Linked DNA regions of Microbulbifer sp. GL-2. The protein of the gene in region 1 binds, or shares a complex with, the protein of each later gene. Links are inferred from orthologs where the notes say so. Each region holds a gene or a part of one and is shown in the gene's direction. Other genes may lie near its edges.

What was found. The genes of interacting proteins can lie anywhere in the genome.
Region 2: the proteins of rpsJ (region 1) and nusB are in contact, whole or in part, in a solved structure (PDB 3D3B), measured with the Escherichia coli proteins. The link is inferred for Microbulbifer sp. GL-2 from one-to-one orthologs.

The regions. Positions count from the first base shown.
Region 1 is NZ_AP019807.1:908,600-911,612, reverse strand. The notes cover bases 1-2,740. They hold rpsJ (30S ribosomal protein S10), read left to right. Parts: upstream 1-1,084; coding sequence 1,085-1,396; downstream 1,397-2,740. Other genes in these bases: rplD (50S ribosomal protein L4), read left to right, coding at 2,161-2,740; rplC (50S ribosomal protein L3), read left to right, coding at 1,507-2,142; GL2_RS04120 (aminoacyl-tRNA deacylase), read right to left, coding at 433-909; GL2_RS21420 (hypothetical protein), read left to right, coding at 148-321. In the rest of the region: more of rplD, read left to right, coding at 2,741-2,775; rplW (50S ribosomal protein L23), read left to right, coding at 2,772-3,013. UniProt on the Escherichia coli protein: Involved in the binding of tRNA to the ribosomes. Part of the processive rRNA transcription and antitermination complex (rrnTAC). The complex forms an RNA-chaperone ring around the RNA exit tunnel of RNA polymerase (RNAP).
Region 2 is NZ_AP019807.1:2,197,852-2,201,119, forward strand. The notes cover bases 175-3,097. They hold nusB (transcription antitermination factor NusB), read left to right. Parts: upstream 175-1,375; coding sequence 1,376-1,819; downstream 1,820-3,097. Other genes in these bases: ribBA (bifunctional 3,4-dihydroxy-2-butanone-4-phosphate synthase/GTP cyclohydrolase II), read left to right, coding at 175-779; ribE (6,7-dimethyl-8-ribityllumazine synthase), read left to right, coding at 839-1,309; thiL (thiamine-phosphate kinase), read left to right, coding at 1,828-2,775; GL2_RS09585 (phosphatidylglycerophosphatase A), read left to right, coding at 2,829-3,097. In the rest of the region: more of ribBA, read left to right, coding at 1-174; more of GL2_RS09585, read left to right, coding at 3,098-3,268. UniProt on the Escherichia coli protein: Part of the processive rRNA transcription and antitermination complex (rrnTAC). The complex forms an RNA-chaperone ring around the RNA exit tunnel of RNA polymerase (RNAP).

The DNA.
Region 1 (3,013 bases):
CGGTTATTCGGGTTGTCATAATGCTTCAACCCTGTGTGGAACTGCGTACCAGAAGATGGGGTTGGTAAACCAATACCCACACCAAGAAGATTTAGGTCGCTATTAGGTTACAGGCAATTACGCTGATCGAATGGTTTTAAAGTTCCCATGTTGCGCGACGTTAGCAGAGGCGCCCCTTACTTTAACGATGGCAGTGTACAGACCATTGAGCGCGCTATTTACGATATGGCCTGGTACCAGTTGGGGCAGAAGCTCAATCAGCGGCAGGTAAGCGATATCGCGGCCTTCCTGGGAGCGCTGGAGCATCAAGCGGCTGAATAGGTTTGCTGTCCTTTAAAGTGGTGGGGTTTTACTCGCGATTATCGTGAGCCTTGGCAAAAGCTTTCTCCGGGGGGGGGCATCCGTTGCCTTGCCCCCATACCCTTGATGAGATTATGGCCAGTCCTTGCTCAGGTCGGCGGTGTGGCTGCTCATAAAAAGTTTGGTGAACTGTGGTCCATCCATCTCCACCAGCTCCTCATGGTCTCCGGCCTCAAAGTAAATGGTTTCCTGGTGACTGAGGCTGCTGTCGAGCAGGGTTGTAATGCCGTAGGCTTGGCCTATGGGGGGGAGGGCGCCCAGTTCGCAATCCGGGAATATTGATCCGAGTTGGTTTTCTGCGACCATCCCCAGTTCGTTACGGCCAGTTTCTGTATGCACTGCGCGCATATCCAGGCTGCTGCTTGCGGGTATTACCACCATTACATAGCCTTCCTTATCCTGCAGAATTATCGCCTTGGCTACCTGGTCCTCCCTGACGTGGGCGGCATGGGCGCTTTCTCGACTGGTTCGTGTGTGTGGGTGTTGAACCAGGTGGTAGTCGACTGATTGGTCATTCAGGTATTGGCTCAATTTTGCGGCAATAGTCATTTCTGTTCCCTCGTTCCACTTCAGGTACTTCATTGTAGTTTGTGCAGATTGAAATTTGAGCAGGCTGTACAGTTGACAGCCTGACGTGCTCCCCGTAGAATTCGCGCTCCTTTTCGCCCGCCCTCGGGGTTGCGGAAAAGGACGTTCTTTAGTTAATAAGTTGGAGTTTGATTCCATGCAGGGTCAACGTATCCGTATTCGCCTGAAGGCCTTCGATCACAAGCTGATCGACGCGTCCACTCAGGAGATCGTAGAGACGGCTAAGCGCACTGGCGCACAAGTTCGCGGTCCAATCCCGCTGCCGACTCGCAAAGAGAAGTACACCGTACTGATTTCTCCGCACGTTAATAAAGACGCTCGCGACCAGTACGAAATCCGTACTCACAAGCGTTTGCTGGACATCGTTGAGCCTACCGAGAAAACCGTCGACGCGCTGATGAAGCTCGATCTGGCGGCCGGTGTTGAGGTCCAAATTAGTCTCGGCTAACACTTTTACTAACTACCGAATCCCGGGCGAAAAAGGTCCGGGTAGTGTAACGCTCTGAAATTGGGCGGCCGCAGTGGGTTAAAGCCCCGTGCACTGAGAGGTTAATAAAGATGACTATAGGTATTGTCGGCCGCAAGAGCGGCATGACTCGCATCTTCACTGAAGATGGCGTATCCATTCCGGTAACCGTTGTTGAGGTTGCTCCGAATCGCGTCACCCAAGTGAAAACTCAGGAAACTGATGGCTATGCCGCTGTTCAAGTAGCAGTGGGTAACCGTAAGGCTTCCCGTGTCTCCAAGCCCGAAGCGGGCCACTTCGCCAAAGCCAATGTAGAGGCTGGCACCAATCTTTTCGAACTGCGTACAGATAGTTCCGAAGAGACTTTCGAAATCGGTTCTGAAATCACTGTTTCCAGTTTTGAAGCTGGCCAGAAGATCGATGTAACCGGCACTTCCAAAGGTAAAGGCTTCCAGGGCGGCGTTAAGCGCTGGAATTTCAGTATGCAAGACGCAACCCACGGCAACTCCTTGTCTCACCGCGCACCCGGTTCTATCGGTCAGTGTCAGACTCCTGGCCGCGTATGGAAAGGCAAGAAGATGGCTGGACATATGGGTGCTGAGCGCGTAACCGTGCAAAACCTGGAAGTTGTTCGTGTCGATGCTGAACGTAACCTGTTGCTGGTTAAAGGTGCTGTACCCGGCGCTCCCGGTGGCAACGTTATCGTTCGTCCGGCAGTTAAAGCCTAAGTCTGAGGGGAAATAGATATGGAACTGAATATCGCTACTCCCGAAGGCGCTAAAGGCACAGTAGCTGTCTCTGAAGTGACCTTCGGACGTGAGTTCAACCAAGATCTGGTACACCAGGCAGTCGTGGCCTACATGGCCGGCGCTCGCCAGGGTACCAAGGCGCAGAAGAACCGTTCTGATGTTTCCGGTGGCGGTAAAAAGCCCTGGCGCCAAAAGGGTACTGGCCGTGCACGTGCCGGTACTATTCGCAGCCCGTTGTGGCGTTCCGGTGGCGTAACCTTCGCTGCTGACCCGCGTGATCACAGCGTTAAGCTGAACAAGAAAATGTACCGCGCCGCGCTGCGTTGCATTTTGTCTGAGCTGGCTCGTCAAGAACGCCTGGTAGTGGTTGAGTCCTTCAATGTGGACGCTCCCAAGACCAAGCAGTTGGTAAGCAAGCTGGCCCAGTTTGACCTGTCCGAAGCGCTGATCGTGACTGAAGAGGTTAGTGAAAACCTCTACCTTGCCTCACGCAACTTGCACAAGATCGATGTCCGCGATGTACAGGCAATCGATCCCGTAAGCCTGATTCGTTTTGATAAGGTCGTGGTTACCGTTTCTGCGCTCAAGAAAATTGAAGAGGTGCTGGGATGAACCAAGAGCGACTCTACAAAGTACTGCTGGGCCCGGTAATTTCCGAAAAAGCTGCAGGGCTGGCCGACAGTGCCAACCAAGTGGTTTTTAAGGTATCCACCGATGCCGAAAAAGCTGAGATCAAGGCTGCGGTTGAAAAACTGTTTAACGTTTCTGTTGAACTAGTTCGCACCGTAAACGTTAAAGGCAAAACCAAGCGTACGCGTCACGGCATGGGCCGTCGTAACGATTGGAAAAA
Region 2 (3,268 bases), 1.3 Mb from region 1 along the record:
TGGGCAGGAGTGCCAAGCCCAGTGATATCGTGCAGCCCGGCCACATTTTCCCGATTATGGCTCAGCCTGGTGGTGTTTTAAGTCGTGCGGGGCACACCGAAGCGGGTTGCGACCTGTCCCGCCTGGCGGGTTTTGAGCCCTCTGCAGTGATCGTTGAAATCATGAACGAAGACGGCACCATGGCGCGCCGCCCGGACCTGGAAAAGTTTGCCAAAGAGCATAATCTCAAGATCGGTACCATTGCCGATCTGATTAATTACCGCGCCCTTAATGAGAAAACAGTAGAGTGCGTTAACGAGCGTAAAGTACGCACCGAGTTCGGTGAATTCACACTGCGCACTTACCTCGACAAGGCCCGTCGCGAGCGTCACTTTGCCTTTATTAAGGGCGACCCGACACCTGAGGAGCCAACCCTGGTGCGGGTGCATGTAGGGAATACCCTGCGCGATGTACTCACTATTCGCCGCGGAGATGAGAAATTTATCCCGTGGACTTTCCGCCGTGCCATGCAGCGTATCGAGAAAGAGGGCAAGGGCGTGGTGGTGCTTATTTGCCATAACGAAACCACCGAAGAGATCGAAGAGAGCATCGACTGGCTGATCAGCGGCAAGCAGCAGCGACCCAGCCAGGACCTTGTATACAAGCAGGTGGGCACAGGCTCACAAATCCTGCGCGATCTTAAGGTACGCAAAATGCGTCTCATGAGCGCTCCCTTCAAGTTCAGCGCCATCTCCGGTTTTGAGCTGGAAGTGGAAGAGTACCTGAATGCCGACGAGTAAATAAAACTGTGACGCCGGTTTTTGTCGGCATCGTGGCAAAGAAATACGGATTAAAAACTATGAGTAATATTCAAGTAATCGAAGGGGATTTTGTCGGCAGTGCTGGTAAGTATGCACTGCTGGTAAGTCGCTGGAACAGTTTTGTGGTTGAAAGCCTGAAAGACGGTGCCCTGGATACCTTGCGTCGCAAGGGCATCAAGGATGAAGATATTACTATCTACTACGCTCCGGGCGCTTTCGAGTTTCCACTGGCCGCTCAAAAACTGGCCGAGACCAAGAAGTTCGATGCCATTATCGCCTTGGGTGCGGTAATTCGTGGTGGCACCCCGCACTTCGAATATGTCGCTGGTGAATGCACCAAAGGCCTGGCTCAGGTATCCCTCAATACTGGTATCCCGGTAACTTTTGGCGTGCTTACTGTGGATTCCATCGAACAGGCGATCGAGCGTTCCGGTACCAAGGCCGGTAACAAAGGCTGTGAGGCCGCTGAGACCGCCCTGGAAATGGTTTCCCTGCTTGGCAAAATTTAAATTGCCGAAGTGCCGGCAAGCTGTGCCGGCACTGCCCATTCTGTGAAGTATCTACCGGAAAAGACAATGACTGTAACTGCATCCGCTCGCCGTAAGGCGCGTCACTACGCCATGCAGGCTCTCTACCAATGGCAGATCGCTGGCGCCAGCCTCAGTGCGATTGAAGCTGAGTTCCACGCTGACAACGATATGAGCAAGACCGACGTGGAATATTTCCGCGATATTTTTCACGGTGTTGCCAAGAGTCTGGACGAAGTGGAAAACGCCTTCACGCCGCATCTGGACCGAAAAGTGGAAGACCTGGACCCAGTGTCCCGAGCCCTTCTGCGCATGTCCACTTACGAGCTGAAAAACCGTATTGATGTGCCCTACAAAGTTGTGATTAACGAAGCTGTAGCACTGGCAAAAAAATTTGGTCCCACCGATGCCTTCAAATTTATCAATGGCATCCTGGACAAGACTGCTGCAGACCTTCGTGCATCTGAAGTGGCTGCGGATAAGAAAGCCTGAAGTGGGATATGGGAACTGCGCCCGGCGAATTTGAAATTATCCGTGACTTCTTTGCCTCTGCGCCACAAGGGGAAGGGGTAACCCTGGGGATTGGCGATGACTGTGCTCTGTTACAGGTACCTGCCGAGGGCCAGTTGGCTACCTCCATGGATACGCTGGTGGCGGGCCGGCATTTTCCCGCCGACGCTGACCCCTCGGCTATAGCGGCTCGCGCGCTGCGGGTTAACCTCAGTGACCTGGCCGCTATGAATGCACGCCCATTGTGGTTTACCTTGGCGTTGACCCTGCCGCACAGTGACGCCGCCTGGCTACAAAAATTCGCCAGTGGCCTGTTGCAAACTGCAGCGCAGTTTGGCATTTCCCTGGTGGGCGGTGATACCACGGCCGGTCCTCTGTCGATTACTATCCAGGTAATTGGCCAAACCAGTCGGGCCTTGCGTCGGGATGGTGCCGGCCCCGGCGATTCAGTCTATGTCAGCGGCCCGCTGGGAGCGGCGGCGGCTGCACTGCCAGTGATTCTTGGTGAGCAGAAGGTGCTAGACGCAACGCGGCAGCAGGTCGAGCGCGCCTATTATTTCCCCGAGCCGCAGTTTGCCACTGCGGCAGCGATTTCCGAACTGGCTAGCAGCGCCCTGGATATATCCGATGGCCTGCTGGCGGATCTCGCTCATATTTGTAAATCCAGCCAAGTGAGTGCGGATATCCATTTGGAGCGCCTGCCTGTTGCACCTTTGGCGCAGACACTTGCCGGAGAAAGGGCGCTGGCAATGGCCGCCGGTGGTGGTGATGATTACCAGTTGTGTTTTACTGTGCCGCAAGAAAAAGTGGAAGCATTGGAAAAACTGGATTTGCCCGCAACCGCTATTGGCACCCTGGCAAGCGGCGACGCACAAGTGTGTTGCTGGAAGAATGGAAAGCCCTGGCGTGCCCCCTCAATGGGCTACCGACATTTTTGAGTTGGTGCTTTTACCGAGAAAGGAATGCCTGATAGGCCTTGGATACAAACACTATGAGCGGACAGAATCCCACTTTTCCCCAGCTCCTGCGTGACCCAACCATGTTACTGGCCTTTGGGTTTGGCTCCGGGCTCGCCCCTAAGGCGCCGGGCACTTTTGGCACTTTGGCCGCCATCCCCTTTTGGTGGCTGATGCAGGGGCTGTCTCCAGCCTGGTACCTGGGTATCGTTATCCTGACCGGTTTACTGGGTTGTTATCTATGTGGCGCGGCAGCCAAGAAGCTGGGTGTGCATGACCACGGTGGCATTGTCTGGGATGAGATGGTGGGTTACTGGCTCACTATGTTTTTGGCTCCGGCTGGCTGGGGCTGGGCTCTGTATGGCTTTGTGCTTTTCCGCCTGTTTGACATCGCTAAACCTCCCCCCATTAACTGGGCTGATAGGCAAGTGCGAGGTGGCGTTGGGATTATGCTCGACGATATACTGGCCGCCGT